DNA from 3 places in the Rhodococcus sp. G6(2025) genome. Region 2 is predicted to be linked to each of the others. Evidence: riboswitches for the same ligand, from Rfam matches in the RefSeq annotation. Region 2 holds a riboswitch; each other region holds the start of a gene.

What was found. A riboswitch is a leader RNA that binds a small molecule or an ion and turns the genes downstream of it on or off. The one in region 2 is predicted to bind cyclic di-AMP.
Region 1: it holds a riboswitch for cyclic di-AMP, as region 2 does, so the genes downstream of both, ACLIVD_RS24495 (NlpC/P60 family protein) here and ACLIVD_RS38315 (transglycosylase family protein) in region 2, are expected to answer to the same signal.
Region 3: it holds a riboswitch for cyclic di-AMP, as region 2 does, so the genes downstream of both, ACLIVD_RS06650 (transglycosylase family protein) here and ACLIVD_RS38315 (transglycosylase family protein) in region 2, are expected to answer to the same signal.

The regions. Positions count from the first base shown of each region.
Region 1 is NZ_CP179750.1:5,331,628-5,336,808, reverse strand. It holds gene ACLIVD_RS24500 (DEDD exonuclease domain-containing protein) at 1-1,025, opposite strand, end outside; cyclic di-AMP (ydaO/yuaA leader) riboswitch at 1,482-1,646, shown strand; gene ACLIVD_RS24495 (NlpC/P60 family protein) at 1,661-2,206, shown strand; gene ACLIVD_RS24490 (C40 family peptidase) at 2,587-3,639, shown strand; gene ACLIVD_RS24485 (peptidase MA family metallohydrolase) at 3,689-5,050, shown strand; gene ACLIVD_RS24480 (glycosyltransferase family 4 protein) at 5,093-5,181, shown strand, end outside.
Region 2 is NZ_CP179751.1:270,537-275,717, reverse strand. It holds gene ACLIVD_RS38330 (TetR/AcrR family transcriptional regulator) at 251-703, opposite strand; gene ACLIVD_RS38325 (pyridoxamine 5'-phosphate oxidase family protein) at 991-1,650, opposite strand; gene ACLIVD_RS38320 (hypothetical protein) at 1,803-1,961, shown strand; cyclic di-AMP (ydaO/yuaA leader) riboswitch at 2,570-2,783, shown strand; gene ACLIVD_RS38315 (transglycosylase family protein) at 2,792-3,373, shown strand; gene ACLIVD_RS38310 (hypothetical protein) at 3,460-3,648, shown strand; gene ACLIVD_RS38305 (YegP family protein) at 3,916-4,095, opposite strand; gene ACLIVD_RS38300 (hypothetical protein) at 4,436-5,062, opposite strand.
Region 3 is NZ_CP179750.1:1,392,831-1,398,011, reverse strand. It holds gene ACLIVD_RS06675 (MFS transporter) at 1-411, shown strand, start outside; gene ACLIVD_RS06670 (DUF2771 domain-containing protein) at 418-903, shown strand; gene ACLIVD_RS06665 (cold-shock protein) at 964-1,374, opposite strand; gene ACLIVD_RS06660 (hypothetical protein) at 1,528-1,767, shown strand; gene ACLIVD_RS06655 (YccF domain-containing protein) at 1,798-2,175, shown strand; cyclic di-AMP (ydaO/yuaA leader) riboswitch at 2,410-2,623, shown strand; gene ACLIVD_RS06650 (transglycosylase family protein) at 2,632-3,213, shown strand; gene ACLIVD_RS06645 (hypothetical protein) at 3,281-3,469, opposite strand; gene ACLIVD_RS06640 (helicase-associated domain-containing protein) at 3,530-5,181, shown strand, end outside.

The DNA.
Region 1 (5,181 bases), on a different replicon from region 2:
GCGGTCGAGCGGGACCGGAACGGACCGAGCGAGTCGGCGGTCGGGGTACGCACCACCGACAGCCGGGGGAAGGCCTCCACGGTGAGCGTGATCCACCACCCGCGTTTCGGGTATTTGGACCTCCGGTTGTACGGCGGCGTGTGCGCGGCGAGCAGCCGGAGCTCGCGCACACCCGCCTCGAGTGCATGCGCGCACTCGACGTGGTCGATCCGGGTGGTCAAGGCCACCATCTCCTTCATCCGGCCACGCGTCTCCGAGCCGGTGAAGTAGTTGCGCACCCGCCGGCGCAGATCGGTCGCTGTGCCGACGTACAGGACCTCGTCGGACGGTCCGCGGAACAGGTACACGCCCGGAGCGTGGGGGAGATGGCTGGCGAGCGTCCGTTTCGCCCGCTGGTGCGAGGAGACGTCGGGAAGGTAGTCGACGAGCTCGGTGAGACTGTGCACCCCTTGATTGCCGACCCTCGCGATGAGGGCGTGCAGGACGTCGACGGTGGCCCGGGCGTCGTCGAGTGCCCGGTGGGTCGGAGTGGTCCCGACGTCGAACAGCCGGGCCAGCGACGACAGCTTGACGGACGGCGCTTCGTCGCGGCTGAGGACGCGCCGGGCCAGTTTGACGGTGCAGAGCACGGTGAACTTGGGCCAGGGGGTGTCGGTGGCGGACGCGGCGGCCTTGAGGAAGCCCGTGTCGAACGGGGCGTTGTGCGCGACGAGCACCGCGCCGCGTGCGAACTCCAGGAACGCCGGCAGCACTCGCTCGATCCGCGGGGCGTCGATCACCATGGCGGTGGTGATGCCGGTGATCTCCACGATGTGCGGGGGGATGGACCGTCCCGGGTCGACGAGAGTGGCCATTTCGGCGATCACCTCGCCACCGCGGATCTTCACGGCGCCGATCTCGGTGATGGCGTCCTCGCCCGGCCGCGCTCCGGTGGTCTCGAGGTCGACCACCACGAACGTGGTGTCCCGCAGTGGGGTGTCGAGCTCGTCGAATCTCAGCTGTTCGGGTACACCGGGGACGCTCACGGCTCAGAGCGTATGGACGGGCACCGACAGAACCGCCCGGAGAGCCGGAGAGACGAGGATCACACTGACCGTCTCGGGCGGCGGTCACGGGCGGTGCGAGGGTCGGGCGCGCGGCCGAAAACGAGGTGTTCGGACGGGGCGGGGACCGGTACCGGCCGGTCGGGCGCGTGTCGCGGGTGCGGTCCGCGGCACCCCGGTTGAACAGCAGAAACGCTGACCGGGAGAGAATCGGGGAGTCGTCAGGCTTCGCGAAATGCCCACTCCCGCTGTCGAAACGAGATCGGAAACAAACCGCCTGTTATCCGGTCGTTACCGAATGTGGGTATCGCGCGCCCGCAAAGCCGGAATCGGCCCAAACGGACACTTTCCGCGTGTTCCGGTCGACATCGGGGTATTCCATTTCGTAACCTTCCTGAGACCTAGCGGAGTCTCGCAGCCCCAACACCGGGGCAGCATCGCTAGTCACCGCCTAATCGGCCACTCGCGAGAGCGGTCGTACCGGGAACCCAAGTTTCTACTGGGGTGAATCCCGCCGGGACGTCCTCACGCACCGGTGGGTAGGGCTGATCTTCCCAGCCCGAACCCGTCAGCTAACTCGGTCGGCGGATGAATGGAAGAAACGGAGTACCCCTTTCGTGGCGTCACAAGTTTCCAAGCGGAATGTGCGACGGGCAGTCGTCGCCGGCGCGCTCGCAGTCGGAGCGCTCACCGCTACCGCGGCCCCCGCGGCCGCAGATCCCGTCACCATCCCCGGAGTCGGAACCTTCGAGATCCCGGGTGTCGTCATCCCGCAGATCCCCGGTGTCCCGAACCTGCCCGCGCCCCCGGCGCCGGCCGGCACCGCAGGTGACAAGGCCGTTCAGGCCGCACAGACCAAGCTCGGCTCGCCGTACGTCTACGGCGCCGCCGGCCCCAACTCGTTCGACTGCTCCGGTCTGGTGCAGTGGGCGTTCAAGCAGGCCGGACTGAACCTGCCGCGCACCAGCTACGCGCAGGCGGCGGCAGGCGCTCCCGTCTCGCAGTCCGATCTCCGCCCCGGCGACGTCGTCTCCTTCTACGGCGGATCGCACTCGGGCATCTACGCCGGCAACGGCAACGTGATCCACGCCTCCACCGAGGGTCAGCCCGTCAAGTTGGCGCCCATCGCGTCCATGCCTTTCGACGGCGCACGCCGCTACTGATCCACACGCGAGGCGAGGCATCCACCGAGTCGAGGGCGGGGATGCACGGGGTAGCTTCGTAGGATCTCGCACGACCACCGAGGGTGGGTTCGAATCACGATTCGAACCCACCCTCGATGTCGTTGCGCCCCAGGCAGACAGCGTGTCGTTCACCCGTCGGGTGGTCCCCGCCACCCCGTTCGTGACATAGGTGGACACAAACGTATGCCGTTCCGTAACCTATCCGAGACCTTGCGAAGTCTTGTCGCGCCAACCGGGCGGCAACGCGGGTCACCACCTCTTCGGCACTCCACGGTCGCATCGGCCGAGGAAATCCCTGAGCCGCGCCTCGGACACCCGGCCCGGCTGGTGGAGAGCGACGATCGGAGAACTGCATTTCCGTGGCCTCACACAAGTTGAAGCGCTCCCTGGGCAGCGTGCTGACCGCCGGCGTGCTGTCGGTGGCCCTCGTGTCGCTGCCGGCGATCCAGGCCGGCGCAGACCCGGTGACCACCAACCCGACCGACGCGCTGACGAAGCTCGGTGACCTGTCCCGGCAGTCCGAGCAGACGTCGGAGGCACTCCACAACGCGCAGATCGATCTCGCGGCCAAGCAGTCGGCGCAACGCGACGCCGACGCGCAGCTCGCAACGGACCAGGGTGTGCTCGACGCCGCCAACGCGCGCGTCGCCGTCTTCCAGCCTGTCGTGAACAAGCTCGCCACCGCCAACTACCAGGGCGCACGGACCAATCGCCTCTTCGCCGTGATGGTGAGCGATTCGCCGCAGCAGCTCCTGGACCAGATGTCCGCCCTGGACGCCATCTCCAACGACACCCGCAATCAGGTCGCGCAGTTCCAGTCGGCCACGTCGGAAGCCACGAAGGCCGCCGAGGCGTCGAAGAAGTCCGCCGATTCCGCACGGTCCGCGACCGAGCAGGCCAAAGCGGTGAGCGACGATCTGCAACGCAAGCAGAGCGACCTGCAGGCGCAGATCGCCGACGTGATCAAGGCATTCGGAGATCTCACCGGCGCCGAACGCGACCAGCTGGCGGGCACGCCCTTCCCGCCCGGCTTCGACCCGAACACGATCCTCGCGCATCTCACCCCCGGCTCGGGCACGAGCGCGCTGCAGGCAGGCATGACCCGTATCGGCGACCCCTACGTGTGGGGCGCCACCGGTCCGGACGAATTCGACTGCTCGGGACTGGTCGTGTGGGCGTACAAGCAGATCGGCAAGACGCTGCCGAGGTCCAGTCAGGCGCAGGCCAGCGGCGGCACCCCGGTGTCCCGCGACGCCCTGCAGCCCGGCGACGTCGTCCTCTTCTACAACGACGCGTCCCACGTCGGCCTCTATGCAGGAAACGGCAACATTCTCCACGCCTCGACGTTCGGTGTGCCGGTGAAGATCGAGTCGATGGCGAAGTTCCCCTTCTACGGGGCGCGCCGCTACTGACGGCGACCGTCCGACAGCGGCGGCCGGGCGTGCTCATACACTCACCGGCGTGCCCGCTTCAGACCCGTCTCCCGCAACGGATCCGACCTCGCGCCGTCAGGCGCGCCCGTGGGAGCTGGCCGCACTGGCCGGACTCGTCCTCGCCGTCGTCGTCGTCCTCGCGCTGACCGGGTTCTCCCGGACCGAGCGGGGCACGGACGGAGCCGTCGGTACCGCGCAGGCCGACGCCGACGCGCGTGCGACAGCCGTCCAGACGCTCCTCGACACCTGGGCGTCGGCCGTGCGGACGAACGACGCGGCCCGGTTGTCCGGTCTGATGGATCAGGCGGCGGCACCGGGATTCCTGGCCGCCGAGACGCGGCGGGCGGGCAACGTTGCCGGGGTCGAGTTCTCGGACTGGGGCTACGAGATCGCCGAGGGCGCCCAGACAGCGGTGCCGTCGAGCCTCGGCGACGCGCTCGGGGCCGACGAGGTGTGGGCCCCCGCCGTGCAGCTCCGCTACGCGATCGCGGACGAGAGCCCCACCCGCAAACCGGTGGCTCTCGTCGTCGCCCGGCGCGGCGAGCGCTGGGCACTGGTCAGCGACAGCGCCACCGTGGACGGCGACCGGCGGACCTGGCGCGGACCGTGGGATTTCGGACCCGTCGTGTCGCGCCGCGTCGACACCGGTGACGGGCAAACGTCGGTGGTGCTCGGACATCCCGAGAACGCCACCATGGTCGACCGGCTGGCGGACGAACTCCCCGCCGCCGTCGTCAACGCCACCCAGCTGTGGGGTTCGAACTGGGCGGGCCGCGCGCTCGTGTGGGTCGCGGGATCGCAGGACGAGTTCACGGCGCTCGTCGGCCCGAATCACGACGGACGCGACATCGCCGCCGTCGCCATCTCGGACGCCGTCGACCCCGACGCCGCCACGGTCACCGGACAGCGGATCGTGTTCAGCCCCGCGTCCGAGGACCGGCTGACCGAGGTCACCCGCCGGGCGATCCTGCGGCACGAGCTGATCCACGTGGCGGCGCGCGCCGAGACGGTGGACCGCTCACCGATGTGGGTGCTGGAGGGCTACGCGGAATACGCGGCATACCGGGGTACCGGCGAGGCCGAACGGCAGATCGCGCCGGCACTGACCGCGCAGGTGGGCGCCGAGGGTCCGCCGACCGAGTTCCCCGAGGACACCGACTTCTCCGGATACGGCGAACGCGGCTCGGTCGCCTACGAGACGGCATGGTCGATCAACGCCTTCGTCGCGGAGCAGTACGGCGAATCGAGGCTGACGGAGCTGTACCGGACGCTGGCCGTGGGCGAGGCGGACCCGGAGACGGTCGACGGACGGCTGTCCGACGTCCTCGGCGTCGACGCCGATCAGTTCCGCGACCGCTGGACCGACTGGGTGGGCGCTCACCTGGGGTGACCCTGCGTCGCCTGCGCACGGTCCACCGCCTACGGTGATCACATGCGCCGAACCCTGTTGGTGACGAACGATTTTCCGCCGCGACCCGGTGGAATCCAGTCGTACCTGCACACCTTCGCCAAGCACCTGCC
Region 2 (5,181 bases):
GGTGAAGGGGGTGATCTCGCTGGTTCGAGCAGGAGATGCTTCCATCCACGCCTGCCTCAGATGCCTGATCCCCTCGGGTCAGGACGAGTCGCGTTGCACCCGTGGGTTCCGTCGCTCTCGCACTGCCCTCTTCGACAGTGCCGGGGGATGACCAGGATGAATGAGACGGGCACCTGCGGGCATCAACCGCTTGTGATGAAGCGATCTCGTGCGCCCCGCGAGGGCAGGCCGCCGACCCCGCGGGGCCAAGTCAGGACGCGGTCGGCTCCATGCCCGGCGGGGAGGCCGTGGAGGATGTGCGCCGGGCGGCGAACTGCCGGAAATACGTCTCGGCGGCCGGGTCGGTGAGGGTCGGCAGCAGCAGTGTCCATCCGGTGGTGACCCGGTGCGTGGGGCTGTCGAGGGCGCCGGTCGCCGTGGCGAGCACCCGGGCCCCAAAGGCCATCTCCACCAGGACTTCGGCGAGCTCGTCCGGGTCGATGCCGGCGCGCAGATCCCCCTCTTCGCCGGCCCGAAGGGCGAGGTTTCGGCAGTGCAGCGTCCAGGTCTCGAAGATTCTCGGCGCCGCATGGTCGCCGCGGTAGTCGCCGATCTCGAAAAGCAGCCGGAACGCGGCCCGAACCAGTGGATCGTCGCGGCCGTAGTCGGCGAGGACATAGGAGAGATCGATGAGGGCTTCCAATGCACGGGAATGTGTGGTCATCCGCTGTGCGCAGGCCTGCTCGAATCTTCGGAAGCCCTCGTCGATCACTGCGCGGGCAAGGTGCTCCTTCGTGGGGAAATGGAAAACAGGCCGCCTTTGGTGGTGTAGGACTTCCCGGAGATCGCATTCAACGTCGCGTGCACATACCCGTGGCCGTCGAATTCTTCCGCCGCCCGCTGCAGTAGCGCGCTTCGGGTCAGTTGTGCCCGTCTCTGGGTCACGAGACCGGCTCTTCTCGCGTGCCCCCGTCGGTCAGCGGCGGCCGGCGACCGTGACGCTCAGCCACGTCAGAAACACCTCGACGGCAAGGCCGGAGTCGATTCGGGCGGTGCGGTCGCCGCCGCTCTGTCGTAGCGCCGGGTGTCTTTCGCGTCGAAGTAGTCACCGCCCTTGCGTTTCGCGTCGTCGGTTCCCCAGTCCCGGTGGTGCGGAACGGGCTCCATGCGGGGAATGTGTTTGCGGCAGTGAATGTATGCCTCTTCGACCTCCACCATCACCCACCGCTGCGGGATTCGTCCCGGCGCGCAGTCGCCCGGTAGATCCGGGAGTTCGGAGCGCAGCACCGCGTCCTCGACGATCCGCGCCGCGCCGTTGATGTGCAGCCCGATCAGATCGTGGACGAAGTCGACGAGCACGAGTCCGACGTGCGGGTTCTCGGCGATGTTGCCGAGACTGGCCATCACCCCGTTGCCTCGGTACTCGGGGTAGGCGAGGGTTTTGGGGTCGATCACGTGCAGGAATCCGGGTGCGCCGGCGCGCAGGCTGTTGTCACATTCGCCGGCCGCGTCCGCGGTGGCGACGAACGCGATCTCCTGGCGGCCGACGAAGTCGATCATGGCCGGAGTGAGATGGTCGAGCACCTGTTCGGCGTAGAACCGGATGGCACGCTCGACGGTGCCGTATCGATGCTGGAGGTCTCGTTCTCCGGCGCTACCGAGCTGCCTCATCTGTCTCTCCATTACGGTTCGGCATCATTGGCTGGTTCACCCTACGGGACACACGCGGGTGCGTCGCGCCGCGCAACAACACCGTGGGAGGGCTGCGACGCGGGAGATCCCGGGGCAGGCATCGGTCGGTGACCTGGGCGTACCGTGAATGGATGAAGACCAAATCCCCTCGAGACGAGCTTGCCCGCCGGCTGGCCGAGCGGGACGAGTTAGTGGTGGAAGTCCTCGAACTCGAGGGCCGGCTGGAGAGGGCCAAACGCCGCCTCGACGAGGTATCCGCCGAGATCGACTCGTCCGGGCACATCGAGTAGCACTTCTCCGGGGCGTGCAGCACGACTGATGTGGGAGTGTGTACCGGCCACGCGCTCATGCTGGAGCGGACCGACGAGTTCAGCGCTCTCGTCCTGGGTTTCCTGCGGGAGCGCGGCTGCCCTGAGGTGGCCCGCAGGGCCGGGACCGGTCAACGGCCGGCCCGGGAGTTTCGCACGCCCTGCGCCCAATCCCCTCCATCGCAACCGCCTTCCTCCTCAGCTGATCGATGTCGCCCCTCCACTGTCTGCCGCGCCATCGCCGCGCCGAAGACGCACAATGCCCACCGATCGGACCTGAGTGTCATCCACTCATCCCACCCATCCCCATCTCCGCTCAGGGCACGGCCAAGGACATCGTCGACGCACCCCGGTGCCGTGAGCTTACTCACATAACGGCCCGGTAACGGAAGGGCTACGGCTCGGCGATACGCGCGTCTTGTCGCCACTAGCTGGGCACGGTCTCTGCGCGCCCAATGAGGCCCCGCAACAGGCGAAGACACTCCGCGTTATCAAATGGTGACATTGCGGCCTGGGCCCGTTACGGTCGTCACCGGCCGAGGAAACATCGGCCACATCCGGCCCGCCGCGCCAAACCTCGTCCCGCGGGTACCGGAGTCCCGACGAAGCATTCCAGGGACGAGGACGGGGGACCCAAAGTCCTCCAGGGAACGCAAGTTCTCAGACGGACACCGGCCCGAATGTGCCTCGCACACTCGGATCTTGGGGTGAAGCCAGACCCTCTCCAGCCAGGAGAGGCGAGGCCGGGCGACCTCTCAGCCCGAACCCGACAGCTGACCTCGCAGGCGCGTGTGGAGAGGATCTCGACCACTATGAGCGGACGCCATCGCAAGCCCACCACCACCGGCCGCACCGTCGCCAAGGTCGCCGTCACCGGCGCCATCATGGGCGTCGCCGGAGCAGCCTTCTCGGGCACCGCGAACGCGGCACCTGACTCCGACTGGGACCGCCTCGCGCAGTGCGAGTCCGGCGGAAACTGGGGAATCAACACCGGAAATGGCTTCCAGGGTGGACTCCAGTTCTCCCCGAGCACCTGGAACGCACACGGTGGCACCCAGTACGCGGCCACCGCCAACCAGGCCTCGCGTGAAGAGCAGATCGTCGTCGCCGAGAAGGTTCTCGACTCCCAGGGCTGGGGCGCATGGCCGTCCTGCTCCTCGAGCCTCGGCCTGAGCAGCGCACCCACCCAGCGCACCGCCCCCGCAACCGTGCCCGAGGCCCCCGCGGCGCCGGCCCTGCCCGACCTCACGGGCGGCGTCCCCAGCACCAGCGGCACCTCGCAGTATGCCGGTGTCGTCGACACCGCGATCGAGGCCGTCAAGGCTCAGGGCATCGCGATCGATCCCCAGATCCTGCAGCTCATCGACGCGAACAAGGTACTGCTCCCGCAGTAATCCCCCGCAATTCACAGAAGAGGGGCCCTGCACCGATCCGGTGCAGGGCCCCTCTTCTGTCTTCGGTCAGCGGTCAGCGGTGAGGCATGGTGCTGATCAAGGCGGTGTCCTTCTCATTGGCGTTGCTTGACAACGGAACCGTGGTACCCATCGCGCACGACGTCAAGGTCCTGCCGCAGCGCCAGGACCTCAACTTCTACGAGAACCACCTGACAACGCTGCCCGAAAACGGCATCGGCGGAGCCTTTTACGGTGAATGTTCGTATCCGGATTGAGCAAGTCGATAACCGCGGTGTTTAGCACCCCACGTTGGGCGGCAACTGCGTGTTCGGTCTGGTCGCTGACGCGCACACCGTCAAGTGGCCGGAGGTGAAAGCGGTGTGTGGTCGGCCCACGCGGGGGATGGAGCAGCAGCCGCATTTCGATCCCACCGAATGGCCGCTACCGAAATGGCGGGCCAAGGGTTGCTGGGTCTGCGCCGCCCGAACCGAATAGCCTGCCGCCGGAGCGTTCCTTCCAGCGCAAGGCATGCGTCCTCCAGGTCAGGTTAGGTCCGCGGTTGGAGCCGTTGCCGCATTGGCTTTGATTGAATCGATCCCGTTTTGAGCCGCCGCCTTCGAGGTGTAGCCCTGGCTGGCCGCGATGATCTCGCCGTTAGCCGCCTTCAGGTGAAACCGGAACTGGCCGGCGGTGTCCTTGAACAGCTCGAACTTCGCAGTCATCGCTCCTCCTCTGGATGAGTCCCCGGCGGACGCGGACCATGCTCACGGTAAGCCGATCGAACACGCATCGACAACGAAATACACGATTCCCCCACGGAGGTCAGCTACCAGGCATGGCCATTGAGTGCCCGGAAATGATGCATCTGATGAAATACGGAGCGGTCTAGTTGGCATAATACAAATTATCGGCTTTATGAAAATGCTTGTTTGCCAGCCTATTTGGTAGATGGCGCTGCCGAAATGGTCGTGATCGCTGCGGGGTGCCGCATCAAGGATCAGCCCTTCGCGAAGAAGGTCTGCGCTTCTATCGATTCTCTCGGTACGAATGCGCCCGCGCCCGTCACGATGGATCGTCGGGAACCGCCCACAGGCGGAGCTGGACCGTCGGCCCGTGTCGGGGATCAGTGCCCGGAGCCCGGCGGCGTCTTCGCGGAGTGTCTTCTGCAGGTGGGGTCGGACCTTCGGCGACGTCTGGCGGTAGTGGGCAGCCTTGGCGTACGAGGTCGGCGGTGTTCTCGATGAGCCGCGCCGCTCGCATGAGGAGCGACTCGGGCACCCAGACGGCGGGGAGGTCCCCGTCGTGGTCTCTGGCCAGGACGCCGAGCGTGGAGATCAGTGCCATCGCCGTTGCCGGCTCGTCGGGATCTTTGTCGCCGCCGCCGAGGGCGGTGACTTCGACGAGGGCGGCGATCGTCGCACCGAGGGTGGCCAGAGGCATGGCGGTGGTGCGGGGCAGGGCCAGTAGGTCGGCGCCGGGCGCCTCATCTTTGATGATCAGGGCCAGGTCGCGGGCGAGGGTGCGCAGTGTGTCGTGGTCGAAGTACTGGCGGGCGGAGCGTTCGGTGATGTGCATCTGCTCCGCTACGGCAGCTACTCGTTCGGTGAGCAGGACCTCGAGTTGGTCGGTGGGGACGGTCAGCCCGATGCGTGCCAGCTCTCCACCCAGGGCGGCCGCCGTCGTACTCATCCACGATGATCGTCGCGGCATCGAGGCCTCCTGATCTGAGCGTTCAACCACCTGGTCTGTCTACCAGCCCCCGCGCACGGCGAACGATGGTCGTGTCGCAGCATACGGATAGCCTGCCG
Region 3 (5,181 bases), on a different replicon from region 2:
TGGATCATCGCGGTTCTCGCCGCGATCACCGACAATCTGCTGACCGCCGCCCTGGCCACCCTCGTCGCGTCGGCGGCCAGCGCCCTGGCCAAGGTGTCGCTGGACGCGTCGCTGCAGCACGACCTCCCCGAGGAATCGATCGCGTCCGGATTCGGCAGATCCGAGACGGTTCTGCAGCTGAGCTGGGTCGTGGGCGGCGCGCTGGGCGTACTGCTGCCCACCGAGTACTGGATCGGGTTCTCGGTCGTGTCCGCCGTCATGACCATCGGGCTCGTCCAGACCGTCCTCACCTACCGCGGCAGCACCCTTCTGCCCGGACTCGGCGGAAAACGCCCCGACCTGGCCGAACAAGAAGTGACCGAGCCCCACTCGACCCACCGGGCCGACCGATCGACAGGAAATGTGACGTAAGTGAGAATGCAGGCGCGAACCAAGAAGATCCTGGCACTGATCGTGGTGGGCCTGATGGTGGTCCTGGTGGCCTTCGTCGGAGTCCTGTACGCACTGGTCCGCAACTCCTCGCCCCGCCTGCCCGAGATCACCGCCTTCGCGCACAACCGGGCCGAGCAGATCCCCCCGCTGGCGTACTGCAACCTGTATCTCGAGGACTGCACAACCGGCGACCTCGCCGAACTCGACGTGCCACCCGGCTCCTCGCTGCAGCTGTCGCTGCCACAGGAGATCGTCGACGCGCCGTGGCGCATGCTCGTCGTCTACCAGGACGCGTCGGGGCAGGTCCTCGTCCAGGAACAGGCTCACCGCGCCGGTGAGACCCGCGCCGTAACCGTGCCGTCCTCGGAAGACCTGCAGCTGGCCGGCGTCGAGATCCAGCTGCCGTCCGCCGTCATCGACGAGCAGGGGCTCACGCAGGCCCGGGCAGCCTGGTCGATCAAGACCGCCTGACACGACACACGAAGAAGGCCCCTGCGCCGAAGCGCAGGGGCCTTCCCGTTGTCCGTCGAATCAGCTGTCGAGCTCGCGCGCGACGGCGCGGACCACCTCGGAGATGCGCTGGGCGGTCTTGCGGTCCGGGTACTTGCCCTTGCGCAGATCGGGCTGGACCTTCGCCTCGAGCAGCGTGATCATGTCCTCGACCATGCCGTGGAGTTCGTCCGGCGTGTGCTTCTTGGCGGACGGCTCCTTGCGTGCGGCGTTCTGACGCAGCGACGGCGCCGGGTCGAGCACCTTCAGGCTCAGAGCCTGGGGGCCGCGTCGACCGGCGGCCATGCCGAACTCGACGCGCTGACCGGCCTTGAGGCCCTCGACGCCCTCGGGAAGAGCGGACGAACGCACGTAGACGTCCTCCCCTTCTTCCTGCGACAGAAAGCCGAAGCCCTTTTCGACGTCGTACCACTTCACCTTGCCGGTCGGCACCGCGTTCACCCGCTCATCACTTGGAGTGCAGTTGGTTGCACTTGGTATGCAAAACAGCGCGCCCCACCTCTGGTGCGGGACGCGCAGTACCCACAGTCTACCTTGCAGAGACCCCCTCCGGCATCCGGGTTTCCAGGCACTATCGTTGCTGGTGTGGCCCACGAACCGACTCCTTCGAGCACTCCTCAGACACCCCGGAGGGGCGACGGACTCCTGCGCGTCGCACTCGCCCTCTTCGCGGTCGGCTTCGTCGCGATCGTGGCGATCTTCCTGACCCCGGTGCTCTCCGATTCCGAACCGGGCCTCGTTCTCTATCTCATCGCCCTCGCGTGCCCGATCGGATTCCTCCTCGGAATCGTCGCGGCACTGAGGCAGGGCAGACGCTCGCGCTGACACACCCGACCACCGACCGAGGGGACGATCATGAGAATTCTGCTCAACATCATCTGGCTGATCTTCGGCGGTCTGTGGCTGGCGCTGGGGTACTTCGTCGCCGGAATCCTGTGCTGCATCCTGATCATCACGATCCCGTTCGGCATCGCGTCGTTCCGGGTCGGCGTCTACGCGCTGTGGCCGTTCGGGAAGACCGTGGTCGACAAGCCGACGGCAGGTGTGGCCTCGCTGATCGGCAACGTCATCTGGTTCGTCATCGCCGGTCTGTGGCTCGCGATCGGGCACGTCGTGACGGCAATCGCCATGGCGATCACGATCATCGGGATCCCCCTCGCGGTCGCAAATCTGAAGATGATCCCCATCTCGCTCATGCCCCTCGGCAAGGACATCATCGACGCTCCCCAGTGATGTGAGCTTACTCACATAACGGCCCGGTAACGGAAGGGCAACGGCTCGGCGATACGCACGTCTTGTCGCCACTAGCTGGGAAGAGTCCCTGCGCGCCCAATGGGGCCCCGCAACAGGCGAAGACACTCCGCGTTATCAAATGGTGACACTGCGGCCTCGGCCCGTTACCGTCGTCACCGGCCGAGGAAACATCGGCCACATCCGGCCCGCCGCGCCAAACCTCGTCCCGCGGGTACCGGAGTCCCGACGAAGCATTCCAGGGACGAGGACGGGGGACCCAAAGTCCTCCAGGGAACGCAAGTTCTCAGACGGACACCGGCCCGAATGTGCCTCGCACACTCGGATCTTGGGGTGAAGCCAGACCCTCTCCAGCCAGGAGAGGCGAGGCCGGGCGACCTCTCAGCCCGAACCCGACAGCTGACCTCGCAGGCGCGTGTGGAGAGGATCTCGACCACTATGAGCGGACGCCATCGCAAGCCCACCACCACCGGCCGCACCGTCGCCAAGGTCGCCGTCACCGGCGCCATCATGGGCGTCGCCGGAGCAGCCTTCTCGGGCACCGCGAACGCGGCACCCGACTCCGACTGGGACCGCCTCGCGCAGTGCGAGTCCGGCGGAAACTGGGGAATCAACACCGGAAACGGCTTCCAGGGTGGACTCCAGTTCTCCCCGAGCACCTGGAACGCACACGGTGGAACCCAGTACGCGGCCAGCGCCAACCAGGCCTCGCGTGAAGAGCAGATCGTCGTCGCCGAGAAGGTCCTCGACTCCCAGGGCTGGGGCGCATGGCCGTCCTGCTCCTCGAGCCTCGGCCTGAGCAGCGCACCCACCCAGCGCACCGCCCCCGCAACCGTGCCCGAGGCCCCCGCGGCGCCGGCACTCCCCGACCTCACGGGCGGCGTCCCCAGCACCAACGGCACCTCGCAGTACGCCGGTGTCGTCGACAACGCGATCGAGGCCGTCAAGGCTCAGGGCATCGCGATCGATCCCCAGATCCTGCAGCTCATCGACGCGAACAAGGGACTGCTCCCGCAGTAATCCCCCGCGATTCACACAAGAGGGGCCCTGCACCGATCCGGTGCAGGGCCCCTCTTGTGTCGTCGGGTCAGCGGTTGATCACGGTGTGCGGATGCGCGTACGGCAGCGAGTCCGCCGGCAGCGGGAACTCGGTGTCCTCGCCGAACGGGGACAATCCGCCCGCACGGCTCGACGACAGTTCGGTCACGGCGCTATCTCCATCGGCGGTTTCGGGCCACCCTGGATCCACGTACTGCTTCTTCGAATTGTTAGCCACGGTGCCATTTTGACAGGAGCATTCGGCGACGTACAGCCCAGGTCTCTAATCTGATAGTCGATGACCGACACCGACGACGCCACCGCGAGCACCAACGGCACCGCTGCCTCCCCGCGCGGCGCCGCGACCCTCGCGGACTGGCTGGCCGCGCGCAGCGACGCCGAACTGACGGATCTGCTCCGCAAGCGACCCGACCTGGCGGTTCCACCGCCTGCCACGATCGTCGTCCTCGCCGGCCGCGCCGAACAGCGGGCATCGGTGGCCCGCGCGGCCGACAACCTGACGTCGCTGGACTTCGGGATCCTCGAACTGCTGGCGCTCGAACGGGCCGACGAGGTCGCCGTGCCGCGGGCCACCCTGCAGGACGCAGTGGGGTCGCGGGCGACGAAGAAGACCGTCGACGCCACGCTGGACGGCCTGCGGTCCGTGGGGATCGTCTGGGGGGACAAGACGTCGCTGCGCATCGTTCCCGCTGTCGTGGCCACCATCCCGTGGCGGGTCGGACGCAGCGCCGAACCCGTCGAGACGCTGGACGAACCCGGGATCACCGCCGCGCTGGCCGGACTGCAGAGCGTCGAGCGGGACATCCTGGAGACCCTGTCGAAGTCGAGTTCGATCGGACGCACCCGGGACGCGGCCCCCGGAACACCCCCCGACCGTCCCGTGCAGCGGCTCCTCGCCGCCGGGCTGCTGCGGTGGATCGACGACGAAACCGTCGAACTGCCCTATCAGGTGCGGCAGGTCCTGCGCGGGGAGGCCGTCTTCGACCCCACGTCGCTGGCCGCTCCCACCGTGACGGGCCGCAAGCACAAGCCGGCCGACATCAACGCCGCCGCGGCAGGTGAGGCGCTCGAACTGGTTCGCCACTGCGAGGACGTCGTCAAGGCTCTCGGCGAGATCCCGGCGCCCGCGCTGCGGGCAGGTGGGCTCGGTGTCCGCGAACTGCGCCGCATCGCCAAGACGTCCGGCATCGACGAGAACCGGCTGAGCCTGCTCGTCGAGCTGCTCTCGGCCGCGGGACTGATCGCGAGCGGCACCCCGGACCCGGCGCCGACGTCGGACAGCGGGGAGAACTACTGGGCCCCGACCACCGCGGTCGACAACTGGCTCACTTCGCCGGTCGCCCGGCGGTGGCACGCCCTGGCCGCGGCGTGGCTGGAACTTCCGCGCATGGCCTGGTTCATCGGCATGCGCGATGCCAACGACAAACCGGTCGCCGCGCTGTCCGAGGAAGTGCGCGCACCGTCCGCGCCGCGCGACCGGCAGGCGATACTCGGGCTGCTGGCGGAGTTGGGCAGCGGCCACTCCGCGGGTCCGGCGGAGGTCAGCCGGCTGCTGGCGTGGCGCCGCCCCCGCTGGGGTGCCCGGCTGCGGGTCCACGCGGTCGAACGCACCCTCGACGAGGCCGCGACGCTCGGACTCGTCGCCCGCGGAGCGCTCAGCTCCCCCGGACGCGCACTGCTCCACGGCGGCGACGCCGAGGCCGAGATGCACGCGTCGCTGCCTGAACCCGTCGACCACGTCCTCGTCCAGGCCGACCTCACCGTCGTCGCCCCCGGACGGCTGACTTCGGACCTGCTCGAGCAGATCACCCTGGTCGCGGACATCGAGTCCGCCGGTGCGGCGTCGATGTACCGGATCAGCGAAGACAGCGTCCGGCGTGCCCTCGACGTCGGGATGACGGCCGCCGAACTGCACAGCCTCTTCGCGAC